2 regions of the Geobacillus sp. LEMMY01 genome follow, and region 2 is predicted to be linked to the other one. Evidence: predicted binding sites of a transcription regulator. Region 2 holds the regulator's gene; the other holds the start of a gene.
The links. Region 2 encodes Rex, which represses fermentation and respiration genes when NADH is low (regulators of the CRP and FNR family bind a similar motif). Its sites were predicted from a motif close to TTGTGAAATATTTCACAA; they were not measured.

Region 1: nsrR (nitric oxide-sensing transcriptional repressor NsrR) is a predicted target of Rex. The motif match lies at 14,251-14,268, and genes of this name have one in related genera.

Annotation. Positions count from the first base shown of each region.
Region 1 covers NZ_MVKA01000028.1:63,471-84,864, forward strand. Annotated here, with positions in the region: gene parC (DNA topoisomerase IV subunit A) at 1-940, shown strand, start outside; gene B1A75_RS13820 (PilZ domain-containing protein) at 937-1,281, shown strand; gene B1A75_RS13825 (MerR family transcriptional regulator) at 1,387-2,118, opposite strand; gene treP (PTS system trehalose-specific EIIBC component) at 2,412-3,827, shown strand; gene treC (alpha,alpha-phosphotrehalase) at 3,943-5,634, shown strand; gene treR (trehalose operon repressor) at 5,657-6,370, shown strand; gene B1A75_RS13845 (Na+/H+ antiporter NhaC family protein) at 6,584-7,996, shown strand; gene B1A75_RS13850 (acyl-CoA thioesterase) at 8,424-8,873, shown strand; gene B1A75_RS13855 (aminotransferase class V-fold PLP-dependent enzyme) at 9,016-10,515, shown strand; gene B1A75_RS13860 (acyl-CoA dehydrogenase family protein) at 10,644-11,822, shown strand; partial or broken gene B1A75_RS20795 (transposase) at 12,022-12,201, shown strand; partial or broken gene B1A75_RS20340 (transposase) at 12,226-12,441, shown strand; gene speE (polyamine aminopropyltransferase) at 12,570-13,445, opposite strand; gene nsrR (nitric oxide-sensing transcriptional repressor NsrR) at 13,743-14,186, opposite strand; gene hmpA (NO-inducible flavohemoprotein) at 14,357-15,592, shown strand; gene purU (formyltetrahydrofolate deformylase) at 15,723-16,625, shown strand; gene B1A75_RS13895 (replication termination protein) at 16,735-17,109, shown strand; gene B1A75_RS13900 (ATP-binding protein) at 17,269-18,111, shown strand; gene B1A75_RS13905 (nitric oxide reductase activation protein NorD) at 18,122-20,026, shown strand; gene B1A75_RS13910 (DHH family phosphoesterase) at 20,044-21,285, shown strand.
Region 2 covers NZ_MVKA01000004.1:28,675-38,731, forward strand. Annotated here, with positions in the region: gene groL (chaperonin GroEL) at 1-1,524, opposite strand, end outside; gene groES (co-chaperone GroES) at 1,632-1,916, opposite strand; gene B1A75_RS03330 (CPBP family intramembrane glutamic endopeptidase) at 2,274-3,008, shown strand; gene B1A75_RS03335 (YdiK family protein) at 3,005-3,184, shown strand; gene tatC (twin-arginine translocase subunit TatC) at 3,374-4,117, opposite strand; gene tatA (twin-arginine translocase TatA/TatE family subunit) at 4,138-4,290, opposite strand; gene B1A75_RS03355 (redox-sensing transcriptional repressor Rex) at 4,308-4,949, opposite strand; gene moaC (cyclic pyranopterin monophosphate synthase MoaC) at 4,965-5,453, opposite strand; gene B1A75_RS03365 (ABC-F family ATP-binding cassette domain-containing protein) at 5,551-7,476, shown strand; gene tsaD (tRNA (adenosine(37)-N6)-threonylcarbamoyltransferase complex transferase subunit TsaD) at 7,800-8,813, opposite strand; gene rimI (ribosomal protein S18-alanine N-acetyltransferase) at 8,810-9,262, opposite strand; gene tsaB (tRNA (adenosine(37)-N6)-threonylcarbamoyltransferase complex dimerization subunit type 1 TsaB) at 9,222-9,962, opposite strand; gene tsaE (tRNA (adenosine(37)-N6)-threonylcarbamoyltransferase complex ATPase subunit type 1 TsaE) at 9,959-10,057, opposite strand, start outside.

The sequences.
Region 1 (21,394 bases), on a different contig from region 2:
TGTGATCGTCACCGTGACAAAAGAAGGATATGTGAAGCGGACGAGCTATCGTTCATACAGCGCCTCAAACGGTCAAGACATGGGCATGAAGGAAACGGATCGGCTGCTCGCCCAGCTCGAGATGAATACGACCGATGTGCTCTTGCTTTTCACCCGCCGCGGCTACTATTTATACTGCCCGGTGCATACGCTCCCTGACATCCGTTGGAAAGAGGTCGGCCAGCACATTTCCCATCTCATTCCGCTTGAACGCGACGATGAACTCGTCGCCGCTGTTCCAGTCTCTTCCTTTGACACCGGGGAGCAGCTCATCTTTGTGACGAAACAAGGGCTCGTAAAGCGAACGGAGCTCGCTCAATACCAAGTGCAGCGCTACACCCGCCCGCTTGTGGCCGTCAATGTGAAAGAGGATGATGACGTCATCGCCGTCTACGCGACGGATGGATGCGGCCATCTTTGGCTTGCGACGCATGATGGACATGGGCTCTTGTTTGCCGAAGAGGAGATCAGCCTTGTTGGCGTGCGCGCGGCTGGCGTGAAAGGGATTCAATTGAAGGAAGGGGACTTTGTCGCCGCTGCGTGCCCCGTTCGCCTAGAAGAGGGGGGCTCGTTCGTCGTCGTGACGCAGCGCGGAGCGGTGAAAAAAGTGGCGATGAGCGAGTTTGAGCCGTCCTCACGGGCGAAGCGCGGCGTTGTGATTGTGCGCGAAGTGAAGTCCAATCCGCACCGAGTTGTCGGCGCCGTCTTTGTCAGCAACGATGAGGAAATGGTCGGATTGCGGACGGAAAAAGGGGTGGTCGAGACGATCGAAGCCGCTTCCCTTCGTCTCTCCGACCGCTACAGCACGGGTTCGTTTGTCGTTGACACTGACGAAGCCGGGCCGGTGGTTGACGTCTGGAAAGAGCCGGCGAAGCTGCTTGGAAAAGGGGAAGAAGGATGAGGTTTAAACGTCAAGAACCGTTCCGGTATCAGTTTGGTCGGCCGCTTCCGGCCGAACTGCGCATAGCCGATGGCGAGCGCAGCGTCTACATTCACGATCTAAGTCCGCACGGGATGAAAATCGAAACGGAAGGCCGCCTTCCCTTTTCAACAGGGGGAACGCCGGTTGACATCTCGTTTTGGCTAAACGCTGCCCCCTTTACGCTGCGGGGGCAGCTCGTCTGGGAAAGACCGTTTGTCCACGCCTACTATTATGGCGTCCGCCTCCATGTCACCAAACAAGAAGAAGCGCACTTGATCGAAGCCATCAAACGACATGCGGCCGAGAGCCGCCGAATATGACGCAAAAAGGGGGCCCGCGTTTTGGCGGGGCCCTTTTTTGATTTTTGAAGGAGATATGGCGCATCCAAAACGGGTGCCCTTGTCACGTTGCTGCCAAGATCGTCTTCACCAAAACTTCCACCATTTATTTGCCCGTGTTCGAGCAGCGCTGGTGCTGGCAGCGGTTTGCCGAAACGACAACACGAGCTCGCGAAACGCTTTTTCCCGTTCTAAAATGCGCAGTTCGAGCTGTTTTCGCTCCTCTTCCTGTCTTACTTTTTCCTCTTGACAGAACGCGACGACCGTTTCCAAATGTTCATGCAGCTGTTCCGTTTTTTGCTGCCATGCGTCCTCGTAATCGCGGAGCGAACGGCGCACCGTTTCGGCAGCTGCCGTCGTTTGCTCCTCGATGTAGTCGAGGCGGCCTTTCACCTCATCCATCGCTTGCCGGACCGTGGCTGTCGTTTCCTGTTTCAAGGCGTCGACGATATCGTCTTTTAAGCGGGCCACTAACTGTTCAGCTATGTATGGCATCCCTTGATGCAGCAGGCGGGGCACATCGATGATTTCCCCTTCCATGACGGCTGTTTCCACTTGAGCGGCTGTCTCGTTGGCTCGCTCTGCCGGTTGTCCGTCCATTTGCCTGATCATTTCAGCCACTTCGCGCGGATGGCGGCCGTCCTCAAGCCAAGTACGGATATGGCGAAACCGGTCGATCAGCTCGTCGGTGTACATGCGTGCCCCCTCGGTTGTGCGTGGGACGGCAATCGATCCGGCGAACTGCTTTTCCCATTGTTTCAAATCGCGGGCAGTGACCCCGATTTTTTTCGCTGCTTCGCGGAGTGTATATGTTTTCATCGCATTCCCTCATCCTTTCTCGTCTTTTGGCATTGATTTGCGTTATGTTTTATTTTCCTACTCGGTCGTTGATTTTCCTGCCGCTTGACAAAACATAACAAAAGAAGTGGAAGTTAGCAAAAAAACAACAACTATTGTCGAAAAATGAAGAAGGTCATCGAAAGATGTTGACAAACTTGTATATACAAGATAAAATTAATTCAGGTTGTATATACAAGTTTATTTGCAACCGGTTGCTGAAAGCGATTTAACGCTATAGCGGTCGTTAAGGAAAGAAAAGGGAGGCGTTCATCATGGGGGCATACCAACAAGCAGCCGCGCAAATCGTTGAAGCCATCGGCGGCAAAGAAAACATCGTCGCCGCCACGCATTGTGTGACGCGGCTTCGGTTTGCGCTCAAAGAGGAAGGAAAAGTCAATAAGGAAGCGCTTGAGCGCATCGATGTCGTCAAAGGGTCGTTTTCGGCAAACGGCCAGTTCCAAGTCGTCATCGGCCAAGGGCTTGTCGATAAAGTGTATGACGACCTTGTCGAGCTGACGGGCATTGGCCGGGCGACAAAGCAGGAGATTAAAGACGCTGCGGAAGCGAAGCTCAATCCGCTGCAACGCGCGATTAAGACGCTGGCTGATATTTTCATTCCAATCTTGCCGGCGATCGTGACGGCCGGTTTGTTAATGGGTATTAACAACGTCTTGACAGGCCCAGGCATTTTTTACGAAGGGAAATCGTTTGTCGAGGTGCACAAAGAATGGGCCGATTTGGCGAACATGATCAACTTGATCGCCAATACGGCGTTCGTCTTCCTGCCCGGTTTGATCGGATGGTCGGCGGTGACGAAATTTGGGGGCAGTCCGCTCTTAGGGATTGTCCTTGGTTTGATGCTCGTCCACCCAGATTTGCTCAACGCTTGGGGCTGGGGAGCGGCGAAAGAAAAAGGAGAGATTCCGGTTTGGAACTTGTTCGGCTTTGAAGTGCAAAAAGTCGGCTACCAAGGGCAAGTGCTGCCGGTGCTGGTGGCTTCCTACGTGTTGGCGAAGCTGGAGCTGTTTTTGCGCAAGCGCATTCCGGATGCGTTTCAGCTGTTGCTTGTCGCGCCGCTTGCGTTGCTCATTACGGGCTTTTTGGCGTTCATCGCCATCGGGCCGGTCACATTTGCGATCGGCAATGCCATTACCCACTTGTTTGTCACGATTTTTGACACGGTTCCGGCTCTTGGAGGATTGTTGTATGGAGCGCTGTATGCGCCGCTTGTCGTCACCGGGATGCACCATACGTTCTTGCCGGTTGACTTGCAGCTGATTGCCAATACCGGCGGCACATTCTTATGGCCGATTTTGGTCATGTCAAACATCGCCCAAGGTTCGGCAGCGTTGGCGATGATGTTTGTCACGAAAGAGGAAAAGCTGCGCGGTTTGTCGTTTACGTCGGCTGTTTCCGCGTATTTAGGCATCACGGAACCGGCGATGTTCGGGGTCAACTTGCGCTTTCGCTTCCCGTTTATCGCAGCGATGACAGGGGCGGCAATCGCCGGCATGTTCATCACGATCAATAAAGTGATGGCCCCGTCGATCGGCGTCGGCGGCCTGCCGGGTTTCTTGTCGATCGTGCCGCAAAAGTGGACGCCGTTCTTTATCGGCATGGCGATTGCGATTGCGGTGCCGTTTGCGCTGACGTTTGTCTTTGGGAAAGTGCGTAAAGCCGCCCGCTAATGATTGCCGTGTGTTGAAGCAAGAGAACGATGTGCGAAATCATCAATTTACCACCATACCATTGGCCGCCGATGCCAATGGTATGTTTTTATCCCGACGAACGAGGTGAAGAGAGATGTCAACAACCCCTTGGTGGAAAAAAGCGGTCGTTTATCAAATTTATCCGAAAAGCTTCTACGACACGAATGGAGACGGCATCGGCGATTTGCCGGGCGTGATCGAGAAGCTCGATTATTTACAAAAACTGGGCGTCGATGTCATTTGGCTGACGCCGATCTACGCGTCGCCGCAGCGCGACAACGGTTATGACATCAGCGATTATTTCCGCATCCATCACGAATACGGAACGATGGACGATTTTGACCGTCTGCTTCACGAAGTGCATGCGCGCGGCATGAAGCTGGTGATGGACATGGTCGTCAACCATACCTCAACCGACCATGAATGGTTTCAGCAGGCGCGCTCCTCGAAGACGAACCCATACCGCTCGTTTTACATTTGGCGCGACCCGAAGCCGGACGGCGGAGCGCCGAACAATTGGCAGTCGAAATTCGGCGGCTCGGCGTGGGAATACGACGAACAAACCGGCCAATATTACTTGCATTTGTTCGATGTGACACAAGCGGACTTGAACTGGGAAAACGAAGAGCTGCGCCGCCGCATTTATGACATGATGCATTTTTGGCTCAAAAAAGGAGTGGACGGCTTTCGGCTTGACGTCATCAACTTGTTGTCAAAAGACCAGCGCTTCCCGGATGACGATGGTTCGGTGCCGCCGGGGGACGGGCGCCGCTTTTATACGGACGGACCGCGCATTCATGAGTTTTTGCAAGAGATGAACCGCGAAGTGTTTTCGAAATATGACGTCATGACGGTCGGGGAAATGTCGTCGACGACGATCGATCATTGCATCCGCTACACGAACCCGAAACACCGTGAGCTGAATATGACGTTTAACTTTCACCACTTGAAGGTCGATTACCCGAACGGAGAAAAATGGGCAGTCGCCCCATTTGATTTCCTTGCCTTAAAACGCATTTTGTCCGAATGGCAAGTCCGGATGTATGAAGGTGGGGGCTGGAATGCGCTCTTTTGGTGCAACCACGATCAGCCGCGCATCGTGTCGCGCTATGGCGATGACGGGGCATATTGGAAAGAATCAGCAAAAATGCTGGCGACGACGATCCATTTGATGCAAGGGACGCCCTATATTTACCAAGGCGAAGAAATCGGCATGACGGACCCGAAATTCACCGATATTCGCGACTACCGCGACGTTGAGTCGCTCAACATGTACCGGATTTTGCGAGAACAAGGCAAAAGCGAGCGGGAAGTGCTTGAGATTTTGCAGCGAAAATCGCGCGACAATTCACGCACGCCGATGCAATGGGACGACAGCCCGCATGCCGGTTTCACGTCCGGGACGCCGTGGATTCGCGTCGCCGACAACTACCGGCGCATTAACGTGAAACAGGCGCTCGCCGACCGCGACTCGATTTTCTACCACTATAAGCGGCTCATTGAGTTGCGCAAACAGTATGATCTCATTACGACCGGGCGCTATGAGCTGCTGCTTGCGGACGATCCGTATATTTTCGCCTATATGCGTCATGGCGATGGGGAAAAACTGCTTGTTGTCAACAATTTTTATCCAGTCGAAACGACGTTCACGCTGCCGAAAGAAGCGGGAGCCGATGGCTATACGGGAGAACTGCTGCTTGCCAATTATTCGGACGCGCCGGCCGATTTTCGCCGCATGCAACTGCGCCCATACGAATCGGTTGTTTATCTTTTGCGCCGGCCGTGATACAATACAAGCGGTGATTCTTATGCATGAAAACAAATATTTAACCATTTACCATGATCTCATTTCCCGCATCCGCCGCGGAGAATGGAAGGCGTACGACAAGCTGCCATCGGAACATGAGCTCGCCGACCGATATGAGACGTCGCGCGAGACGATTCGCAAAGCGCTCCATTTGTTGTCCGAGCACGGCTATATCCAAAAAATGAAAGGAAAAGGATCTATCGTCCTTGACGTCGGCAAATATGACTTTCCCGTATCCGGATTGGTCAGCTTTAAAGAACTGGCGCAGACGATGAAGCAGCCGGTGCGGACGATCGTGCATGAACTGGCGATCATCAAGCCGGATCGCGAGCTCAGGCAGCATCTGCGCGCCTCAAGCAAAGACGAAGTGTGGAAAGTCGTGCGCGTCCGTGAAATCGGCGGAGAGCGGATTATTTTGGATAAAGACTTTTTTCTGAAAAAGCATGTGCCGCTATTGACCAAAGAGATTTGCGAAGACTCGATTTATGAATATTTGGAAACGAAGCTGCATTTGCCGATCAGCTTTGCGAAAAAAGAAATATCGGTCGACGAAGCGACGGACGAAGACCGGCGCTATTTGGATTTGCATGGCGATGACCGCGTCGTTGTCGTCAAAAACTACGTGTATTTAAGCGATGCTACGCTGTTTCAATATACGGAATCGCGGCATCGGCTTGATAAGTTTCGTTTCGTTGATTTTGCCCGTCGGAAATGACAACGCCTTCTGTGCCCCAGGTTGTTTGGGAGCCAGCCCGGGGCGGATGGAAGTGTGGGCCACGCTGCAAACTGCAGCGCGGCTTTTTTGTTTGCGCGGGCAACATAAATTTTATAAGTAAAACTATGTTCTAAATCATCAATGAAAATCATAAAAAAACTACATTATGGCTATCCTTCTTGGTAACAACATCATCGCAAAGGAGGCGCCGACGTGGAAGGAACATGGTGGTCGCTGTTGCCTTTTCTGCTCATCATTCCGTTGGCGGTATGGCTGAAAGAAATTTTGCCCGGCCTCGTGGCCGGATTGCTCGTCGGAGCGTTTTGCCTTGAGTGGTCGGCTGTCGGCGCGATTGAGCGCGCTGTTTCCGCTGTTCTTCACGCCCTGACCGATCCGGAGCATATGAAGGTGGCCGCGTTTTTGTATTTGTTCGGTTCGCTTGTCGGCATGATGCAAATTACCGGCGGGATCAAAGGGTTTGTCGAGAGACTTTCCGGCCGCATCCGCTCGAAGCGGGGGATTTTGTTGTTCGTTTGGCTGACGGTGCCGGTGACGTTTTTTATGCCGATGTTTCGCATTATGCTCCTTGGACCAGTGATGAAAGCGGTCCTTCGCCAGTTTCGCATCGACCGCCGCCGCATGGCGTACATGATCGACGTCTCGACCGAGCCGATCATCGTGCTTTTGCCAGCGGCGACAGCGTTCGTCGGCTTTATGACTTCTGTTGTCGCCGCGGCGCTGGCGCAAAACGACATTCACGAATCGCCGTATGACGTGTTTTTGCGCAGCCTGCCGTACAACTTGTTTGCGATTGTCGCTCTGGCCGTCGGGGTGTTGACGACGATGTTGAACATCCGGATCGGCAAACCGCGGGCGAAAAAAGGAGAAGGGGAAACGAATACACTGCACGGGCTCGGATTGCGCAAGGAGCTGGCGCTGATCAACGGGGAGCCGTTGCACTTGTTTGTCCCGCTGGCGCTGTTAATCGCGCTGACGTTTGCCTTTTTCGTGTACGACGGGAGGAAACGCGGGGCAGAGAATTGGTGGGAGGCGTTTTCCGCGGCCGATGCGACATGGGCGATGCTGTTGGCGCTGTTTGTGACCATCCTTTTGTCGATGATGTTTTATTTGTGGCGCCGACAATCGCTCTCAGAGTTGACGTACCACTTTTTTGCCGGAGGAAACGAGCTGATGGCGCCGATCGGCATGCTCGTTCTCGTATGGGCGGTCTCGGCGGTGGCGGGGGAACTCGGATTTGCGGAGTACGTGTCGTCGACGTTCGGCACATGGCTGCCGGGGGCATTCGTGCCAGCGGCCGTGTTTTTGGTCGGATCGTTTTTATCATACTTTATCGGTTCTTCATGGGGAACGTGGGGCATTTTGATGCCGCTTGGCGTCACGCTTTCCCATGCGACCGGGGCGCCGCTCGAGGTGACAGTCGGCGCCGTGTTTGCGAGCGGGACGTTTGGCGCCTTTGCTTCGCCGCTTGGTGATACGACGATCACGACCGCAGCCATTATGGATATGGACTTGATGAGCTATGCGAAATACAAATTGCGCCTCTCTCTCCTTTGCGCCGGCGTGTCGCTCGTTGGATACGTTCTTTTGCCGCTTTGGGCCGGTTGACCGCAGACGCCCCGTCTGCCCTCGCCGGGCTTTTTTTATCTACCCTGAAAATGTCAAAACTATATAGGTTCCAATAAAGAATTTCCAATTGTTCGTTACCATTTGCACTTCGATACATGCGGATGCAATCTAATGTGTCAGGCAATCGGCGAAGTGTAAACCAAAAATTCAACTTAATTGAAAGAGATTTTCATCCTTTCGCGGCGACGTACTGGATTCGTCACAACATTTTATATCACAAACAATGTTCTAAATAATCAATAATCCAAAACAAAACAATTGCATATCCAAACCAATCGGAGTATGATAAAAACAACATACTGACTAGTTGGTAGCTACAAATCAAACTTGCTCCCGCCCAATGCTCACCCAAACGAATATTGTGGGCGAAAGGGGCAAAAAAAAGGCAAGAAAGGAAGAGGGAGAAATGAAGACGCACATCATTACCGTCAACCCACGCTTTTGTGAAACTGATGCGCTCGGACATTTAAGCAACATTAGCTATTTTATTTATTTAGAAGAAGCGCGCACCCGCCTGTTTGATGAATTGCGTTACGGCGGGCGAACGGACGACTGGCATTTTATTTTAGCTTCCACCAAGTGCGATTTTATCAACCAAGGATTCTTCGGACGACGATTGCGCGTGGAAACCAATGTCTCCCGGATCGGCAATAAAAGCTTTCAATGCATTCATCGCATCATGGAAGAGGAAACAGGAAGACTGATCGCCATCGGAGAGGCAGCGGTCGTCCATTTCAATTTCCAAACCCAAACGAGCGAACCGTTGCCTGATGACTTGCGGACCATGCTTGCCGAATACCTTGTGCCGTCCGTGGGGGAAACGATTTCGCCGTTATCGTGCAAAAAAAGGGAGTAAAAAAGGGAGTAAAAAAGGGAGTGGAATATCATCCGCCTGTACGGCGGATTTTTCATTTTCAACTTTCCCACGTTTTTTGGACCGAACCACCGAAGGCGACATACTTTGTAAATAGACGAAATGGCGGAAAGGGGGAATAAACATGGCCATTCACGCTGTGATCGGCAATGCGGTGTATACATGCCGCGGGGAGCTTGAGACGTATTTTCAGCCGTTTCGCGATGGAACGATCGGCCGCTTTCATCCGTTTTCTACGCCGTTTGGTGAACAGCGGCTTATTTACGCCGACTGGACGGCAAGCGGGCGGCTGTACCGGCCGATTGAAGAGAAGCTGACGCATGAGCTCGGTCCATTTGTCGGCAACACGCATACGGAATCGAATGTGACCGGAACGAAAACGACGCTTGCCTATCGCTATGCAAAAGAAATCATCAAACAGCACGTTCATGCCGGGAAAAACGACGTCTTGATCATGCAAGGCGCCGGGACCACAAGCGCCGTCAACAAGCTGCAGCGTCTGCTTGGCTTGCGCGTACCGGAACGGTGGAAGCACCGCTTGTCCCTTCATGATGAGGAGCGGCCAGTCGTCTTTGTCACCCATATGGAGCACCATTCGAATTTATTGCCATGGGTGGAAACCATCGCGGAAGTCGTGGCGGTCCGGCCGACAGAGAACGGGGATGTCGATCTTGACCATTTGCGCGAGCTGCTGGAGCGCTACCGAGATCGGCCGCAAAAAATCGGTGCATTTACTGCTTGCTCGAACGTCACGGGGTTGGAAACCCCATATCATAAGCTGGCGAAAATCATGCACGAGCATGGCGGCCTTTGCTTTGTTGATTTTGCTGCTTCCGCTCCGTACGTCCGCATCGATATGCATCCGGACGACCCAATGGAGCAGCTTGATGCCATTTATTTCTCCCCCCATAAGTTTCTCGGCGGGCCAGGCAGCGCCGGCGTGCTTCTCTTTAACAGCCGTCTTTATCATCAGCACGCTCCGGATCACCCCGGCGGCGGGACGGTGTATTGGACCGACCCGTGGGGGAACTATGAATACATCCAAGCCATTGAAGAACGCGAAGATGGCGGAACACCGCCGTTTTGGCAAACCATCAAGGCAGCGTTGGCCATCCAGCTGAAAGAGCAAATGAACGTAAAACAGATGCGCGCCCGCGAAAAGGAACTTGTTTCCCTTCTTTTGCCGGCGTTGAAAAGCACTCCCGGCGTCCGCGTGCTTGAAGGACATCGGGACGACCGTCTTGGCATCATCTCATTTGTCATAGATGGATTGCATTACAACCTTGTTGTCAAACTGCTGAATGATCGCTTCGGCATTCAAGCGCGCGGCGGCTGTTCCTGCGCCGGACCATACGGCCACTATTTGCTTGGCATCGACAAGGAACAATCCGCTGTGTTGCTTCAAGAAGTCAAAAACGGCAATCCTCTCGCCAAACCAGGATGGGTGCGTCTGTCGCTCCATCCTATGATGACGAACGAGGAAGTGTATGCCATCATCCACGCCATCAGCCAAATCGCCCGCTATGGCCGCCGCTGGCAGGAAGAATATGAATACGACGCGACGAAAAATGAGTTCGTTCACCGCAACGATGATCGGTACATCCGGCACTTCTTTCTCTTTTAAGCTCCCGTCTATTCGCTTCACCGGCTGGCTGAGAGCAGAGACAGCCATGTTTCGGTGCGTTTTTGTTTTCAGTCCTAGCCAGAACTCGGTACAATAAAGGCATCTTGACCAAAAGAAGGGGAGAACCGATGAACGAATTGTACCATTTGCTTGTGCGGACCGATCGGGAGCAACAATTGTACAACCAAGCGCGTCGCCTTGCGGAACGATTTGTCCAACGGGCAGCGCATGATGACGAACAGGCAACGTTTCCATTTGCCGATTTTGCCGATTTAAAAGAGGCTGGATTCCTTTCCTTGACCGTCCCGACTGAATACGGCGGCCAAGGGGCGTCGCTTTATGAGCTCGTGCTCGTGCAAGAAACGATCGCCCAAGGCTCTGGGGCAACCGCCTTGGCGTTCGGCTGGCATGCAAGCATTCTCATGCGTTTATTTTTGCTTCGCCGCTGGCCGGAATCGGTGCTCACTCATTTGGCGAAAGAAGTCGTTTGCCGCCACGCGCTCATCAACAGCGCCCACTCTGAACGGACAACTGGCAGCCCGGCGCGCGGCGGTAAACCGGAAACGACGGCCGTCTTTCGCCATGGCCGCTGGGTGCTTCGGGGGCGAAAGACATTTGCATCGTTAGCCCCTGCGCTCGATTACGTATTGATTTCCGCCACGATGGAAGACGGTCGGGTCGGTGAATTTCTCGTGCCGATGTCTGCTTCAGGCATCCGCATCGAGCCGACGTGGAACACGCTTGGCATGCGGGCGACGCGCAGCGATGATCTTGTTCTTGAAGAAGTCGAAGTCGACCAAGAGGCGCTCGTAGAGACGCTTGGAGAAGCGAACGAAGCCGCTCCGGCGCAAGGATGGCTGTTGCACGTGCCGGCTTGTTACTTAGGCATCGCCATTGCGGCGCGCAATGAGGCGCTTCGCTTTGCGCAGACGTACCAGCCTAATACCCTGCCTCACCCAATCGCCCTAACACCCGAAGTGCAGCGGAAAATCGCTGAAATGGAATGGCGCCTCACCCATGCGCGCCATTTCCTGTACGTGGTCGCCGACTTATGGGATCGCTATCCGGAAAAACGGATGGCGATGAAAGAGGAGTTGGCAACAGCCAAATTGGTCGCCACCAATACCGCGCTTGAAGTCGTCGATTGGGCGATGCGCATTGTCGGCGGACAAAGCTTGTTTGCTGACAACCCGCTCCAGCGGCATTACCGTGACGTCCGCGCTGGATTGCACAACCCACCTGCTGACGACTTGACGCTTCAATGGCTTGCTAAGCGGGCATTGTCTCACAACCCACCTGCTCCATAAAACAGAACGGATTCAAGCAACACGAAAAAGGGGCTGACCCAAAACGCGAATGCGTTTTGGGATCAGCCCCCACTTTTTTGCCCCAAATATAGAAGAATCGCCCTTTTTTCTGGTAGAATAGAGTCACCGAAACCACTACCACCGAAAGAAGGGCGATTCTTTTATGAAACATGATCATATTTCCTTTAAAGAGTATACCATGGACAACCTCTCTTTGCCAAGCAACATCGCCGATCTCATTCCGCGGGATAACATGGCCCACGTGGTTCATGAGATGGTTGAACGCATCCCCATGGAGACGTTTCTCCCTTACTACAAAGGAGGGGGCACCTCCGCCTATCATCCGAAAATGATGACCAAAATTCTCCTTTACGCTTACACCCATGAACAAAAACAGAAAGCCCGCGAACGGCTGGAGAGTGAAGAAGGGCAAGCCCGATACCGCCAACGCAAAACCGACATTGAGAGTGTGTTTGGGCAAATCAAACAAAATCGCGGGTTTCGTCGCTTTGTCCTGCGAGGCCTCCAAAAAGTTTCCATCGAATGGGGGCTGATTTGTGCTGCCCACAATCTTCTCAAAAAAGCCGCTAGGGACAAGCAATTGTCCTTGGTGGCGTAAATCAGGGGGGTGAACAGAGTCGGAATTTTCTTCCGTTTGGTAAAATATACAAAAACCAAAGAGGGCTGACTCCAAAAGTCCGCTTTTTGGCGGACTTTTGGGTCAGCCCCTTTTTTGATGCCAAGCGGTTATTCCACCTCAAGCGCCGAACGCAAAAATGCCGGCAAAGCGAAACATTGGCGAAAGATCCCATCGTTCACATATTTCGTGTCATTTGGAATGGTAGTCTGCACCGGAAAATCGAGCGGCCGTTTCGAGCCGATCGTAAAGCTCCACAGTCCGCCTGGATACGTCGGCACCACGGCGGTGTACACAAGCACATGCGGGAACAGTTCGCGAATATTGCGGTACGTCCGCTTCAAAATATCCAAGTGGAAAATCGGCGACTGGCTTTGGCAGACCATCAGCCCGTCTGCTTTCAACGCGCGATGGACGTTGGCGTAAAACTCCGGTGAAAACAAGGCTTCCGCTGGGCCGACTGGGTCGGACGAGTCGATCATAATGACGTCGTAGACGTTTTCTTTCTCTTGCACAAACACGACGCCATCATCATAAACAAACCGCACGCGCGGATCCGATAAGTTGCCGGAGACGGCTGGCAAATGCTCTTTGCACGCCCGGACGACTTTTTCGTCGATTTCCACCATGTCGATGGCTTCAAGATGAGCGTATTTCGCCGTCTCACGAGCTGCGCCGCAGTCGCCGCCGCCGATGATGAGCACCCGCTTCGCTTCCGGATGAAACTGCAGCGGCACGTGCGAAATCATTTCGTTATAAATATGGCCGTCAATCGAGGTCGTTTGCACGACGCCATCGAGTACGAGCATGCGGCCGAAATCGTACGAATCCAAAATCATCACATGCTGGTACTCGGACGGCTCGGCAAAAATCACCTCTTTGATTCGATAGCTGATTTTTAAGTTGTCGCGATCATCTTCGGTGAGCCAGAGCTCTCCATTGTCCATATGCAAGTAAGGTGGCAAAGCGTTTCCTTCGTGTTTCATTGTAACCTCCTTTAGTCATACAGATGTTTTCACACCTTTCTAATCTTAATATATTCTTCGTCTTGTGGCAAACAAAGGGGATGTGATCGGCCGGTGCCGGACGTATTCATCCCGCGCCCATGTTTGACGACTGGTTTCGTTTTTCCAACTGATTATCGTTCTTGCGCCACATCCCGCGCAAAGGCCGCCCATCGGTTTCGCATCATCCCGCGTCTTCCTTCCGTAGAGCGATGCTTAGTGATCGTGTGCCTGCCAAACGCCAAAAAACTCTCCAGCTTATAGCCAGAGAGTTTTTTCTCAACCGCGCCTCTCTTTCAATAAAGAACGAAGTGACGCTCGGTCTTCAAGCAAATCGGCGAGCGTATACGCATCCAACACCCGCAAAAACGCTTCTAACGCCTCGTGAAGTGCGAAGCGGAGCCGACATACCGGCGTTAAGACGCACTCATTGCCGTGAGCGGCAAAACACTCGACAAGCGACAAGTTTTCCTCCGTTTCGCGAACAACCGCGCCGATGGCAATCTCCTCGGGGCGTTTCGCAAGGCGGATTCCACCATTGCGCCCACGGATCGTTTCAATGTAGCCGAGTTTGCCAAGCTCATGGACGATTTTGCTTAAATGATGCTCTGAAATGGAAAAGGCAGCGGCAATGTCTTTGATGTTTGTTTTTTCTTCTTCATCAAGCGCGCCTAAAAACAAGAGAACGCGCAAGGCGTATTCCGTATAGTTCGTCAACTGCATCGTGATTCACAACCTTTAAGGACATTCTTGATCCCATTGTACCACACCTGATTCGAACGGAGAATTGTGAACAATTTATTAAAGATGTATTTGAAATATTGTTTTTTTACAGTGCTTATGGTTGAATAAAAGATGTATTAAAAATACATGTTTTACAAGGGGATGAAATCATGACAACGACAACGAAATTGCATCCAAAAACGATTGAAATCGTGAAATCAACGGTGCCTGTCCTGGAAACACATGGCGAACAAATTACAAAGCGGTTTTATGAACTCATGTTTTCCAACCATCCGGAGCTGCTCAATATTTTCAACCACGCCAACCAAAAGCAAGGGAGGCAGCAACGTGCCTTGGCCGCAGCCGTGTATGCGGCAGCGCGCTATATCGACCAGCTTGATGCTATTTTGCCGGTTGTGCGGCAAATCGGCCATAAACACCGCAGCTTAGGAATCAAACCAGAACAATACCCGATCGTCGGAAAGCATTTGTTGCTGGCGATCAAAGACGTGCTCGGCGACGCCGCCACCGACGAAGTGATCACGGCTTGGGCGGAAGCATATGAAGCCATTGCGTCCGTTTTCATTCAAGTGGAAAAAGAGCTCTACGATGAGGCAGCGGCCAAACACGGAGGCTGGCGTGATTTCCGCCGCTTTGTCATCGCGAAAAAGGTGAAAGAAAGCGATGTCATCACTTCGTTCTATTTGAAGCCGGAAGACGGCAAGGCCATCAGTGATTATTTGCCGGGTCAATACGTGAGCGTTAAACTGTCGATTCCGGGCGAGACGTATACGCATATTCGTCAATACAGCTTATCGGATGCTCCTGGAAAAGGGTATTACCGCATCAGCGTCAAACGGGAAGCAGCTACAGCGGACAAGCCGGCCGGCATTGTTTCCAACTATTTGCATGATCATGTCCAAGAGGGCGATGTGCTTGAATTAAGCGCTCCAGCTGGTGAGTTTACGCTTGATTTATCCAAAACGACGCCGGTTGTGTTCATCAGCGGCGGCGTCGGCATCACACCGCTGTTAAGCATGGCACACACGTTGGCCATCCAACAGCCGAACCGTCCGGCCACGTTCATCCATGCCGCCATCAACAGCCGCGTGCACGCGTTTGACGAGGAGCTTCGGATGTTAGCGGAACGCCCGTCATTTTCTTATCATATTTGTTATGAGTCGCCGTCCGACGAGGACCGCCGCCATCCTCATTTTGGCAAAGAAGGGCGGATTGACCTTGCATGGATGCAATCCGTGATCCCTACGAAAGACGCAGACTTTCACTTCTGCGGCCCGGTGCCGTTTATGAAAACCGTCTATCGCGCCCTCCAACAATGGGGTGTGCCAGAGGAGCACATCCATTACGAATTTTTCGGTCCGGCCGGCGATTTGACGAAAGACTGAGAGAAGCTTTTCGCCTCTAGGCATCTTCCATAAACAAGGGAGATGCCTTTTGTTATCTTCCCTGTTGGCAAGTTCATTAATTTTTTGTATGATGAATTGCAAGAAAAGCAAGAAAAGGGAGAGACAACGCATGACGACATTTCGCCAACATCGCTGGCAATCATTTTTGCAAGGTTACGAGCAGCGCGCTCGAATCCTTATTTCCTGCCCAGATCGCCCGGGCATCGTCGCGGCGGTGACGTCGTTTCTGTACGAACAAGGGGCGAATATCGTCGAATCGAGCCAATACTCGACCGATCCTGAGGGAGGGACGTTTTTTCTCCGCTTGGAGTTCGACTGCCCGAACATCGCCGAGCGAAAAGAAGAGATCGAAGCGGCATTTGCCCCGATCGCTGCTGAATTTGAGATGCGTTGGCAGCTTCGGCTGCACAACGACATTCGGCGAATCGCGATTTTTGTCTCCAAAGCCGAGCATTGTCTGCTTGAACTTCTTTGGCAATGGCAGGCGGGAGAGCTGATCGCCGACATCACCCTTGTCATCAGCAACCACCCCGACTTGCGCGAGACGGTCGAGTCATTTGGCATCCCGTATGTGCATATTCCGGTGACGAAAGAAACGAAAGCGGACGCCGAAGCCGAACAAATCCGTCTGCTTCGTGACTATCAGATCGACACCATCGTGCTTGCCCGCTACATGCAAATTTTGTCGCCGGCGTTTGTCGCTGAATTCCCGGGACGGATCATCAATATCCACCACTCATTTTTGCCCGCCTTTATTGGCGCGCGTCCGTATGAGCGGGCGTATGAGCGCGGCGTCAAATTGATCGGCGCCACATCGCACTACGTCACCGACGATTTGGATGAAGGGCCGATCATTGAGCAGGACGTCGCCCGCGTGGACCACCGCCACCATCCGGACGACTTAAAGCGGATCGGCCGACTGATTGAAAAAACGGTGCTCGCCCGGGCGCTTCGGTGGCATTTGGAAGACCGGGTCATCATCCACGGAAACAAAACGATCGTGTTTTATTGAAACCAAGCGGGAGAGGATTTTTCCTTTCCCGCATGGTATAATGAAGACAAGCAGGATTTCGCCGCCCAAAGAGCGAAATTTCATCCGTAGGGAAGGAGGGAAAAAGCCTATGGGAGAAAAACGGACGCCCAGCGGTTTTCTGTTAAAACAACGTGCGTTTTTAAAATTGTATTTGATTACGCTCACCGAACAGGAGCGGCTCTACGGGCTGAAGCTGCTTGATGTATTGCGCCAAGAGTTCAAGCCGTTCGGCTACCGGCCGAACCACTCCGAAGTGTATAAGGCGCTGCACGATTTGATCGAAGACGGCATTTTAAAACAAGTGAAACAGAAAAAAGAGGGAATGAAGTACCAAGAAGTCGTCTACTATCGGTTCGCCGAGGGCGGGCGGGAAAAGGCGAAGCTGTACAAACGCCAGCTCAAGGCGGAGCTTGATCGGTGCGCGGCGCTCATTCGCAAGGCGATTGAGGACAACTTCGGTTGAGAGCGCCTCGTTTTTTCTTTGTTATATTTACATAATATATTTATGGTTTAGTTCTTTTGTTTTGCGTCCCGCCGGGCGATCTAGTAGAATGAGAGGGGAAGATCGCCACAGAGAGGAAGTCAGAAGATGGGAACATGGCCGTTGACGGTCACGAAAGAAATGGAAAAGCGAAAAGAACTGTTCCGCCGCGATCCGGATCGCGCGTTGATTGGAGCGGGCGGGTACAAGGCGGCAGATGAGGCGATCGTGCACGATGCCGCCATTGCGCTCGCGCTTGGGAAAAACGTGCTCTTAAAAGGCCCGACCGGATCAGGAAAAACGCGGCTTGCTGAAACGTTGTCCGCTTTGTTTGGTCAACCGATGCACAGCATCAACTGTTCCGTGGACTTGGACGCCGAAGCATTGCTCGGTTTTAAGACGATCGTGCACAAAAACAGCCAGGCGGTGATCGAGTACGTGCCCGGACCAGTCATCCAGGCGATGACAAAAGGGCATTTGCTATACATTGACGAAATTAATATGGCGAAACCAGAGACGCTGCCGATTTTAAACAGCGTCCTTGACTACCGGCGGCGGCTCACGAATCCGCTCACCGGCGATGTCGTGCAGGCGAAACCAACATTTGGCGTCATCGCCGCGATCAATGAAGGCTATATTGGCACCGTACCGCTCAATGAGGCGCTCAAAAACCGGTTTGTCGTCATCAATGTGCCGTATGTGCAAGGAGAAACATTAAAATCGGTATTGTTGGCGCAAACTACATTAACGGATGAAACGTTGATCGATCGTTTCGTCGCCTTGTCGGCTGATCTGCTTGTGCAGGTGCGAAACGGACAAATCGCCGAGGAAGCGGCTTCGGTGCGCGCTTTGTTGGATGCGTGCGATTTGGCGGCGTACATGCCGCCATTGCGGGCCATTGAACGAAGCATCGTCGATAAGCTCGACGATGAACGGGAACGGGCCGCAGTGCGCAACATCGCTGAAACGTGGTTTGACGAATAGGAGGCGGCGCATGGAGCGGTTTATGATGTTCAATGACCGAACGGTCGACTCGAGTTTGGTCATGCAGCTTTCTGACCTCGCCCAAACGCTCATGCGCCGCCGCGACGTTGCCATCCAGTTCGCCGCCCATTCCGGCGTGCATTCTGTCAAGCCGGTCGTTTACGTCAGCCATTTTTGGGATGGGTATCCACCATTGGAGCGGGAAACGGCAATGAAAAGCGACGTCGGCTTGCGCATCATCGGCACGCGGCGGCATACCGATCCATTGGCGGTCCGCGCCTTCCGACATGCGGTGGAATCCCGACCGCTCTCCAAGCTTTCCAAACAGCTGTTTACATTCGCTGAAGATCTTCGCTTGGAAGCCGTCTGCGAGCGGGAACGTCCCGGGATGAAGCGATGGTTCCGCATGCGCCGCCGCATGTACCGCCGCTACTTCACTCAGCAATGGCAAGCGAATCGAACGCGCGGCGCTTGGGCTGATCAGTTTTTGGCGGGGATGTATTTGCGGCTCACGGCCGATTCGCCGCTTGATGATGCGCCGCTGGCTCCGATGGCGGATGAAGCGGTGCAGGCGCGCCTTGAAACGTTATGGCCGCAATTTTTTGATGCTTCCTCGACAGCCGAGGTGGCGGACTGGGCGTTCGCCGTTGTGGAACTGATGGAGGACGTGCTGCCTCATGATATGGTCAATGCCTATACATCGCTGCCAATCGTTGAGGATGATGCGGACGAGAAAACGATGACGCTTCAAGATCTCAAACGGACCAACCCATTGGAAAACCGCGATGCCCTTCAAGAGGCGGATGGAGAGGCCAAGCGGCAAGTGCTGCCAACGTGGCATCGGGAAACGAGCCGGGCGGGTGGAAGCTTTCTCCGCTTTGAGCTCGAACGAGGCAGCCGCACCGAGATCATCAGCGATGAGGCGAGGCCGGGTGAAGACGGCGATCAGGCGCTGGCCGTCGTGAAAGGAACGTCTCGGCCGACGGCGCGAAACGAGTATGGCCTGGAAGCGCAAGCATCCTTCAGCGAACAGCCGCCGGCTGGAAACAGTGCGCCGTATGGCGAGGCCAACCGCCAAGCCGATCTTGTGCTTCTTCCTTCGTCGCCAAACCTCGCGCATCTTGAGCAATACCGCGCCAAACAGGCGGCGGTGGCGCCGTACCGAAAACGGCTTGTGCGCATCATGGAACAATGGCTTGAACACAAGCGCTCCGCTTGGCGCACGAACTTGCCCGTCGGTCGGCTGCGCAAACAATTGGTGTCGTTTTTCACTGATGAGCGGCCGCGCTTGTTTTACAAAAAAGGCGAGCGGACGCGGCGGTTTGATGCGGTCTTCGGCCTGCTTGTCGATTGCTCGGCTTCGATGCATGACAAAATGGAAGAGACGAAAACCGGGCTCGTTCTTTGCCATGAGGTGCTGAAAACGTTGCGCGTGCCGCACCAAATTGTCGGATTTTGGGAAGATGCGAACGAAGCAACCGCTTCGCGTCAGCCGAACTATTTGCAGCTGGCGGTCTCATTCCATCGCTCGCTTGAGCCGTCGAGCGGTCCGGCGATCCTGCAGCTCGAGCCGCACGAAGATAATCGCGATGGATTGGCTATTCGCTGGATGACCGAACAACTCCTCAAGCGCCCGGAAGCACAAAAAGTGCTGCTCGTCTTCTCTGACGGCGAACCCGCCGCGTACGGATATGAACAAAACGGCATCATCGATACGCACGAAGCAGTCGCTGAAGCGCGCCGACGCGGCATTGAGGTCGTCAATCTCTTTTTAGGCCACGGGGCCGACGATGAACAGACGCGGCGGACGATTGAAAACATCTATGGTCGCTTCCGCGTCTTTGTTCCGCATGTGAGTGAGTTGCCGGATCGGCTGCTGCCGCTCTTGAAAACGTGGTTGCAAAAAAGTTTGTGACAAAAAGGTGGGACCCAATGATCAAATTATTCACTGACAGCGATCTAGACGGCATCGGCTGCGGATTGCTCGCGAAGCTGGCGTTTGCCGAGGTGAACATTTCGTTTTGTTCCTATCGCAATTTGGATGAACGGGTCGTCCAATTCTTGCAAAGCGACGAGGCCAACGGCGCCATGTTGTTTATTACCGACTTGGCCGTCGGCAAGGAAGTGGAACAGCAACTCGCCGAACGGGCGGCGCGTGGCGGCCATGTGCAAGTGATCGACCACCACGTGACGGCGCTTCATTTCAATGACTACCCGTGGGGACAGGTGGTGCCGGTGAGGGATGATGGCAAAAAGACGTGCGCCACCTCGCTCTTTTACGACTATCTCGTCCGCGAGGGAAAACTTGCACCTAATGAAACGCTAGATGGGTTCGTCGAGCTCGTCCGCCAATACGACACGTGGGAATGGGAAGAGAATGGGAATTTGCAAGCGAAGCGGCTGAATGATTTGTTGACGATTTTCGGGCTTGACGGCTTTTGGGAGACGATGAGCGAGCGGCTCGCTTCCGGCGAACCGTTCGCCTTGACAGAGACGGAAGAGCTGCTTCTCGATATGGAAGAAAAGAAAATTCAGCGCTACATTCGGCAAAAGCAAAAACAGCTTGTTCAGCGCTGGCTTGGTGACTATTGCATCGGCGTCGTCTTTGCCGAGCGCCATTTGTCGGAATTGGGCAATGCGTTATCCAAGCGTTATCCTCATCTTGACTTGATCGCTTTAGTCAACATGGGGACGAAACATATTGGCTTTCGCACCATTCATGATGACGTCAACGTCGCTGAGTTTGCCCTGCAATTCGGTGGCGGCGGCCATCCCAAGGCGTCCGGCTGTTTGATCGATGATACAACATTTCCGCTGTTTGTCGTCGAGACGTTCCCGCTTCTGCCGGTATACGGTGATGCGGAACAAAACCAATTGAACAAAAAAGACGAGGCCGAAGGAGTGTTTTGGACAAATCACCATGGCCAATGGTGGCTGAGTCGTAAAACCGCTCAAGGTTGGAACGTGTATGCCGATGGGGGAGAGACCCATACGTTCCCAGAGGAAATCGCCGGCGAACGCTGGCTGAAGCGGCAGTTTGCCGCTGGCCTTGCCCATGATGCAGCCGTGCTCGACTTTTTAAGCGTTCGGCTCGGACGAGACAAAGATGCCATTCAAGCCGACTATCCAGCGGCCGTCAAACAATACAAGCAACAAACCGGCATTGAATCATAATGCCGGTTTTCTTATTTGGAAGTGGAACGGACAACAGCGCTAACTCGCGGTTGCCGGAGCATTCCGGAAGCCGCTTTTTTGCGACAATGCGGCAAAGAAAATGTTAACA
Region 2 (10,057 bases):
GGCGACAGATGCAGCGTTTTGCAGCGCCGAACGAGTGACTTTCGTCGGGTCAACGATACCAGCTTCGATCATGTCGACCCATTCACCTGTTGCCGCATTGAAGCCGATGCCCGGTTTTTCGTTTTTCAGGCGCTCAACGATGATCGAGCCTTCCAGACCAGCGTTTTGCGCGATTTGACGAACCGGTTCTTCGATCGCGCGCAATACGATTTTCACGCCGGTTGCTTCATCGCCTTCCGCTTCGATGGCAGCGACTTTGTTGTAGATGTTCATCAATGCCGTACCACCGCCGGCGACAATGCCTTCTTCAACAGCCGCACGAGTCGAGTTGAGCGCGTCTTCGATGCGCAGTTTGCGTTCTTTCAATTCCGTTTCTGTCGCCGCGCCGACTTTGATGACCGCTACGCCGCCAGCCAATTTCGCCAAGCGTTCTTGCAGTTTTTCGCGGTCGAATTCGGACGTCGTTTCTTCAAGCTGCGCACGGATTTGGTTGATACGCGCTTTGATGCGATCCGAATCGCCAGCGCCTTCGACGATGGTCGTCGTTTCTTTCGTAACGACAACTTTCGACGCACGGCCGAGCGAAGCGATCGTTGTCGATTTCAATTCACGGCCAAGCTCTTCCGAGATCACCTCGCCGCCAGTCAAAATCGCGATGTCTTCGAGCATCGCTTTGCGGCGATCGCCGAAGCCAGGCGCTTTCACGGCAACCGCATTGAACGTACCGCGCAGTTTGTTGACAACAAGCGTCGCGAGTGCTTCGCCTTCGACATCTTCAGCAATGATCAAGAGCGGGCGGCCTTGTTGGACCACTTGTTCTAATACCGGCAACAGTTCTTGAATGCTCGATACTTTTTTGTCCGTGATGAGGATGTACGGATTTTCCAGAACAGCTTCCATTTTTTCCGTATCCGTAATCATGTACGGCGAAACGTAACCGCGGTCGAATTGCATCCCTTCGACAACGTCGAGTTCCGTCGTGAAGCCTTTCGATTCTTCAAGCGTGATGACGCCGTCATTGCCGACGCGTTCCATCGCTTCAGCAATCAATTGACCGACTTCTTCGTCAGCAGCCGAAATCGCAGCCACTTGGGCGATCGACTCTTTCCCTTTGATCGGTTTGGAGATGGCTTTTAATTCTTCAACAGCAACCGCAACCGCTTTTTCAATCCCGCGGCGGATGCCCATCGGGTTGGCACCAGCAGCCACGTTTTTCAAGCCTTCACGGATCATCGCTTGAGCCAATACCGTAGCGGTTGTTGTACCGTCCCCAGCGATGTCGTTCGTTTTGCTGGCGACTTCAGCGACAAGTTTCGCGCCCATGTTTTCAAACGGATCTTCGAGTTCGATTTCTTTCGCGATTGTTACCCCGTCATTCGTGATGAGCGGCGAACCGAATTTTTTCTCCAATACGACGTTGCGGCCTTTCGGACCTAATGTGACTTTCACTGCGTCTGCGAGTTTGTCCACCCCGCGCAACATCGCACGGCGCGCTTCTTCGCTGAACTTGATTTGTTTTGCCATACCCCGTTACCTCCTTAATGAATATTGTTGGACTGCGTGCCACAAGTTAAGTATCCGAGTTAAGCATCTAGCATGTTTTCGGAATGTTTATGTGATGAACGCATATATTAGCGGATGACAGCCAAAATATCGCTTTCGCGCAAAATTAAGTATTCTTTGCCGTCGTATTTCACTTCTGTGCCCGCATATTTCGAGAAGATAATGCGGTCGCCAACTTCGACTTCCGGAGCGATGCGTTGGCCGTTATCGAGCACGCGGCCTGCACCGACAGCGACAACGCGTCCTTCTTGCGGTTTTTCTTTCGCCGTATCCGGCAGCACGATACCGCTAGCCGTTTTTTCTTCTGTTTCCACGACTTCAATGACAATGCGATCGCCTAATGGCTTCAACACGGGGAACAACCTCCTTAACGATAGTTTTCACCGTTCTTATTAGCACTCATCACTATCGAGTGCTAACACACTTATAATATTAATGAACTTCTTTCGGTTTTGCAAGTAGGAAATACAAAAAAATAACTGTTTTTCTCTCCCGAGAGAAGAAAGGGCAATATAAGACGGCCGGCCTTGCCCTAAACCTCTGTCTATGCGGAGCCCTTTTTCATTATTGCACATTTCCAAAATCGATAAACGGCACCGGCCCATTTTTTTACAGCGATGAGACAGGCTTGGGGGGCGCAGTTTTCTTACTATTTTCGCCATACATGTGATACAATACGGATATAATTTGAAATAAAAGGGGTAGAGGGTTTGAAACGCAACCACTGGTACGTCATCATCACGTATATCGTCATGCAGCTGTCCGCCTTTGTCGGCGTGCCGCTTCTTCGCGCCCTCGGCGTCGGTCAAGGAGCGGAAAGCCGCCTCGAAGCCGCCAAACTGGCTTCCGGGTATTGGGCGATCATTAGTTTCCTGCTCGCTTTTGTCATTATCCTATGGCTGCTCCGCGGTGACCGCGACGAACGAATGATGCGGCGGCTGCCGCTCGCTTCCTCGTGGATGTGGGCGGTCTTGGGCGTCTTTTTGGCGCTCGCGGCCCAAAGCATCGCCGCCAACATCGAATGGCGGCTGCTCGGCATCAAACCAGGGTCGGAAAATACAAGGCAAATCATCGATATCATCCGCCTGACGCCGCTGTTGGTCGTCGTCACCTCCGTCATCGGCCCGATTTTGGAAGAGCTCATCTTCCGCAAAATCATTTTCGGCTCGCTTTATGAAAAATACAACTTTTGGCTTGCTGCGCTTGTCAGTTCGCTCTTGTTTGCCATTGTCCATATGGAGCCGGAACATTTGCTTCTGTACACATCCATGGGGATGGTATTCGCGTTTTTATACGCGAAAACCGGACGCATTTTCGTACCGATTTTCGCCCATGTCGCCATGAATACGTTCGTCGTCGCCATGCAGACGCTGTTGGCCGACGAGATTGAGAAAATGATGCGCCAGTCCGAGCTGCCGCTCGCCGTTTGGAGGGTTTGGCTATGATGCGAAACCCTCGGCTGTTTTCGCTTCCGTATTTCGTCTTAGGCTTGCTGTTTACGTATTTGGCCATCGAAAGTGCTCATGAAACGGTTTGGAACGTCTCCACCATCGCTTTAGCGGCGCTCGCTGCCTTTGATTTCGGCACCGCCCTTCGCCTTCTTTTCGCCTCAAAACGCTGACCCCCTTCCCGTGATTCGCACGGGAAGGGACCAGAACATCAATCTCATGACGGCGATCATATCGTGAAAATGGAAACGAAAAAACAAGAGGCCGGCCTCAAAGCCCTGTTTTGCGGCTTTTGAGACAGCCCCTTCGTTTGGCCCGGCCTTGCTCGCTTTCCTCTTAATGATCGATTTTTTAGTCCCGCCTCACTCATTGCCTTCCTCCTCGGCTGCTCGCTGCGCTTTCCGATAGCCGATGCGCGCCACCCAAATGCTTCCTTCATACAAAATGGTGAGCGGAATCATGACGATCACTTGCGACAGCACATCCGGCGGCGTAATGACCGCCGCTAAAATAAGCAGCGCCAAATACGCATACTTGCGGATGCGAACAAGAAGCTGCGGCGTAATAAGCCCTAAGCGGGTGAAAAACAGCACAACAATCGGAAGCTGAAACACGATGCCAAACGGCAGCACGAGCTGAAGCAAAAACTGAAAATATTCATTAATGCCGATCATTTGTTGAACCCCTAGTTGGTCAGCCAGCTGGCTCATAAACCGAACGACAAACGGAAACAAGACGAAATAAGCGAAGCTGACCCCGGCTAAAAAAAGAACGATCGACGCCGGGATATAGCTTAACGTCACTTTCCGCTCTTTTTCATACAGACCGGGGCTGACAAACGCCCAAATTTGGTACAACAACACCGGAGCCGACAGAACAGCCGCGATGACGAAGGCAAACTGAAAATACACTTTAATCGGATCGGTGAGGCGAAAGGCGTTCATGGTCAAATGCTTCGCCTCGGCCGTTCGCTGCAAATACAAAATGACATCATCGACAAAAAAGAAACTAACGACAAGCGCCGCAGCAAAAAAGACAAGCACGATGATGAGCCGTTTCCGCAGTTCACCCAGATGCTCATACACCGACATTTCTTTGTCATTCATTGGTTCCCCATCCTGCCTTGTCATCGGTCGGTTTTCGTTTCTTCGTCATCAGCGAGCCCTTTTGTGGCGTCTTTAAACTCGCGAAGCGACTGGCCGAACGACCGCCCTAATTCCGGCAGCTTTTTCGTGCCAAACAGCAACAAAATCACAACAACGAGCAACAAATATTTCATGTGTTGTTCTCTCCTTTTTACGATGGCGATGGATAGTTTTTCAAAAAATAGACGAGCGACTGCAGCTCAATGGCTAAATCGATATGATGGACGCGAATATGGTTCGGCACGTTCAACCGTGCCGGAGTAAAGTTTAAAATGCCTTTAATTCCTTGCGCGACAAGGCGGTCGGTCAGCGCTTGAGCCGCGGCGGCCGGCACGGTTAAAATGGCGACCGGGATGTTTTCGTGAAGCCGCTTCTCCAATTCATCGAGATGATAGACCGGCACCCCGCCGACTGTCGTCCCTACCTTCCGCTCATCGACATCAAACGCCATCACGATTTTCGTATTGTTGTTTTTCGAAAAATTATAGTTTAAAAAGGCCGTGCCTAAATTGCCGACGCCAAACAAGGCGACTTCGGTCACCTCATCCTCTTCAAGCGTCCGGCGGAAAAACGACAACAAATAATTGACATTATACCCGTATCCCTTTTTACCAAGCGCACCAAAATAGGAGAAATCGCGGCGGATCGTCGCCGGATCAACTTTCACCGCCTCGCTCAACTCGGCAGAGGAGACGCGCTGCTTGCCGGAAGCGTGCAAGTTTTTCAAAAACCGATAGTAAAGCGGCAGCCGTTTGGCGGTTGCCTGCGGAATTTTCGGTTGTTCGTTGCTCATGATCTCATCCCCTAGCTAATCGGTTTTCCGTCGGTAATGGCCAGACTTCCCGCCCGTTTTTTCGACCAAATACGTCGGACCGATGACCATTCCTTTATCAAGCGCCTTGCACATATCGTACACCGTCAACGCACAGACCGAAGCGGCCGTCAGCGCTTCCATTTCCACTCCTGTGCTCCCTTTCGTTTTCACCGTTGCAGTGATGACGAGCTTATGCGCTTCTCCATCGTTTTCCCAAGCAAAAGCAATGTCCACACCCTTTAACATAAGCGGGTGACACATTGGAATAAGGTCAGCTGTCTTCTTCGCCGCCATCACCCCCGCCACTTGAGCGACGGCAAGCACATCCCCTTTCTCGATCGCGTTGCTCGTCATTTTTTCGTAAATTTCCCGGCTGACAGTCACGCTCGTTTGCGCCACGGCCACTCGCACTGTATCTTCTTTGTGCGTAATATCGACCATTTTCGCGCGCCCTTGTTCATTGAAATGAGTGAACGATGACAATACAATCTCCTCCATTTATACACTATACACGATTTTTCATCATTCGTCTTTGACCGTTTTCGCGACTTACGTTAAACTATTCGCGAGGTGAAATGACATGATCATTTTGCAAGTGCACGGGCTCACGAAATATTTCGGCGCTGACCTTATTTTATCGAATATAAAACTAGAAATACAGTCCCGCGACCGAATTGCCCTTGTCGGCCGCAACGGAGCGGGAAAATCGACATTGTTGAAAATCATCGCCGGTGAACTATCTTTCGACAGCGGCAAAATCATCAAACCAAACCATATCAAAATTGGCTATTTGGCGCAAAACAGCGGGCTCGACTCGCCGCGTTCCATTTGGGACGAAATGCTTGAGGTATTCACCCCGCTTCTAGGACTCGAAAAACAGCTCGCCGAACTCAGCATGCAACTCGGCGACCCGGATGTGCTCGCCGATCCAGCTCGCTATGAAAAAACGCTGAAAACGTATGACGAGCTGCAAGAACAATACAAAGAACAAGGCGGCTACCAATACGAAGCCGACATCCGCTCCGTTTTGCACGGGCTGCAGTTTTCCTCATATGATTATAAAACAACGCCGGTCTCGTCGTTAAGCGGCGGACAGCGGACGCGGCTTGCCCTTGGGAAATTGCTGTTGTCCAAGCCGGATTTATTGATTTTGGACGAGCCGACGAACCATTTGGATCTTGAGACGCTCGCTTGGCTGGAGCAGTACTTGCAAGCCTATCCCGGCGCCGTCCTGGTTGTTTCCCACGACCGCTACTTTTTAGACAAAATCGTCACCGACGTGTACGAACTGTCGAACGCCACGCTCAAACACTATGCCGGCAACTACAGCCGCTATTTGGAGCTGCGGGCCGAGCAATACGAACAAGAGTTAAGACGGTACGAGAAACAGCAGGAGGAAATCGCCCGGCTCGAAGACTTCATCCAACGCAACATCGCCCGTGCCTCGACAACCAAACGGGCGCAAAGCCGGCGAAAGCAACTGGAAAAAATGGAACGGCTCGAGCGGCCTGTCGGCGATGAAAAATCAGCCTCCTTTTCGTTCTCGATCGATCGGCCGAGCGGCCATGAAGTGCTCACCGCCGAAGACATAGCCGTTGGCTATGGCGACGGTGCACCCGTCATCCGCCAAATCAGCTTCCGCATCACGCGCGGCGAAAGCGTCGCCCTAGTCGGGCCGAACGGCATCGGCAAGTCGACATTGCTGAAGGCGATCGCCCGAAAACTCCCTATCCAAGCAGGAGAGCTCCGCTACGGCGCAAACGTCCAAATCGGCTATTACGATCAAGACCAAGCTGATTTGTCATCGAACAAACGGGTGCTTGACGAGCTGTGGGACGCCTACCCCGAAAAGACGGAAAAAGAAATTCGCACTGTGCTCGGCAACTTCCTGTTTTCCGGCGATGATGCCTTAAAACCGGTCTCCGCTTTAAGCGGCGGGGAGAAAGCACGCCTGGCGCTCGCCAAGCTGATGCTGCAAAAAGCAAATGTCCTCCTTTTGGACGAACCGACAAACCATCTAGACCTCGACAGCAAAGAAGTGCTCGAGCAAGCGCTCATCGACTACCCGGGAACGATTTTGTTCGTTTCCCACGACCGCTATTTCATCAACCGAATCGCAACAAAGGTGTTTGAACTTTCCAGCGGAGGCCTAACTGAATACTTAGGCGACTATGATTACTACATCGCCAAAAAAGAAGAAATGCGCGAACTGGCGCTCCTGAACGTCCGCCCGACAGAAACGGCAAGCGATTCGGCCAAAACGACGTACGAGCAAGAAAAAGAGGAAAAAAAACGGCGGCGCCAGCGCCAACGCCGCTTGGATGAAATCGAAGCCGAGATTGCAGCGCTTGAAGCACAAATCGTTGAGATCGAGCAGCAACTTTGTGATCCATCCGTTTACGGCGATTATGAAACGATGCAACGATTGACTCAAGAAAACGACGAGCGGAAGCAGCGAGTCGAAACGTTATTGGCCGAATGGGAACAGCTTTATACTTCACTATAACTGACAACCCGCCTCTGGTTTCGGCGGGTTGTTTTTTAGTTAGTCACATTATCCACAAAAAAATCCACAATTTCTACCGTGGAATATAAGTTATTCACCAACTTTTCCACATTATCCACAAACAATAGCTTCCTTTTGCAGGAAAATCACTGTGTATTGTTTTTCTTATTGTTTATAGTGCTTTTCCGCCTTTTCCACATTGTCCACAGATTTGTGGATAAAAATATACACAAACTTTTTTCACACTAAAACAAAAAGGACGATTCGTTTGCCTGCCGCAAACGGATCGCCCTTCGGTGTCTTTCTCGTTTCAGCCCAACCGCCTAGACAAGCGGTAAGCTTGGATTGGCGTTGAGCGCCAAATCAGCCCACTTTCCTTGTTGATATAACACTGTTCCCGCAGCGGCAATCATCGCCGCATTGTCGGTGCATAGCGATAACGGCGGGATGACAAGCTCCACATCGGGGAGCTCTTTCATTTTATCCTGCAGTGCAGCCCGCAGCCCGCGGTTAGCCGCCACCCCGCCGGCGAGCAGCACTTGCCGTACGCGGTATTCTTTGGCGGCCTGCACCGTTTTCGTCACCAGCACATCGACGACGCTGGCCTGAAAGCTCGCGGCCATCTGTCTCGGATCGATCTCCTCGCCGCGCTGTTTCGCGTTGTGGAGCGCATTGAGCACCGCCGATTTTAAGCCGCTGAAGCTGAAATCATACGACCCTTCCTCAAGCCACGCTCGCGGCAAATCAATCACCGGCTCGCCCTCATGGGCCAACCGGTCGATGTGCGGTCCTCCTGGGTACGGAAGGCCTAAAGCCCGCGCCACCTTGTCATACGCCTCACCGGCAGCGTCATCGCGCGTTTCACCGATCACCGCAAATTTCCCATGCTCTTTCATGTACACTAGTTCCGTATGACCACCGGAAACGACGAGCGCCAACAGCGGAAACTTCATTTCGGCCACTAATTGATTGGCGTAAATATGACCGGCGATATGATGCACCCCAATAAACGGCAGTCCATGAGCAAACGCCAACGCTTTCGCCGCGTTCACCCCGACAAGAAGCGCCCCGACAAGCCCCGGTCCGGCCGTCACCGCCACCGCATCAAGGCCCGCAAACGATACGCCGGCCTGCTGCATCGCTTCCTCAATGACGAGCGTAATTTGCTCCACATGATGGCGGGAAGCAATTTCCGGCACGACGCCGCCAAACCGCCGATGGCTTTCCATTTGCGACGCCACCACATTCGATAAAATCTCTCTTCCGTTTTTCACGACCGCTGCCGCCGTTTCATCGCAGCTCGTTTCAATGCCTAATACATATACGTCTTCATTCATCTCAGCTTCACCCACATGACTAACGCGTCTTCAAAGTTATCCGGATAATACCGTTTGCGAATGCCTCCGTTGCGAAATCCAAGCTTTCGGTACAGCGACTGGGCGACATGATTGGACACGCGCACCTCAAGCGTCATCGTCGCCGCCCCGTGCTGCCTGGCCATGTCCATCAGGCGTCGCATGAGCGCTTCACCAAGCTTTTGCCCGCGAAACTGCGGCAACACGGCTACATTCGTCACATGCGCCTCATCGATGACAAGCCACATCCCGCCATACCCGATGATCTGCCCGTTGTACACCATGACGATATATTTGGCATAGCGGTTGTACATGAGCTCGTTGTAAAACGATTCACGGCTCCAAGGCGCAGTAAACGATGCCTGCTCGACTTGCACGACCTCATCAATGTCATGAACAGTCATTGGCCGAAATTGAACATTGATCCCCATCGTTCTGTTCCCCTTTTTGTTTCGCGAGCCATTTCGCCTCCGCCTCGGCAAGGCGGAGATAGTTCGGTACAAACACATGGGCGTTCTCGCGCTCTTTTTGTTTGCCGAGCATCACCAACTCGCTCGGACGCGGCAACGCCAAAGACGGCGGGGCCACGTGAACCCGTTCGCCTAAATGGCTCCGAAACAAATCGCTATATAGCGGTGCATCCGCACCAATGAACAATACATCCTCTTCCCGCTCGCTCAACCGACGCGCCCACTCATCCGCCGCCACAATGCGGTCCGCCTCAAGGCAGCGGAGCGCACCGCCTTCGTAGCGATAAAGCCCGGTGTAAATTTGTCCGCGCCGCGCGTCAAACAGCGGAACGATCACCCCAGGAAAATAGCGGCCATTGGCGGCGAGCACCTCAAGGCTTGATACCCCAGCGATCGGAATACCGAGCGACCAGGCAAGCGTTTTCGCAATCGTCACGCCGATCCGTACCCCGGTATACGACCCCGGCCCTTTCGCTACAACGATTAAATCGAGATCTTTCGGAGCAACGTCACATCGTCGAAGCAACAACTCAATGGCTGGCATCGCCCGGGATGAATGGTCTTTTTTCACATTGGTGATGAATTCCCCTTTCACGACATCACCATCTACCAACGCAATGCCAAGCGGCATATTCGATGTATCAATTCCCAATACTTTCATGACGGAAAAATCTCCTTGCACAACTGTTCATAACGCTCCCCCGACGGCTCAAAGCGAAGCAACCGCTCATCGCCGCCTCGATGAAACAAGGAAAC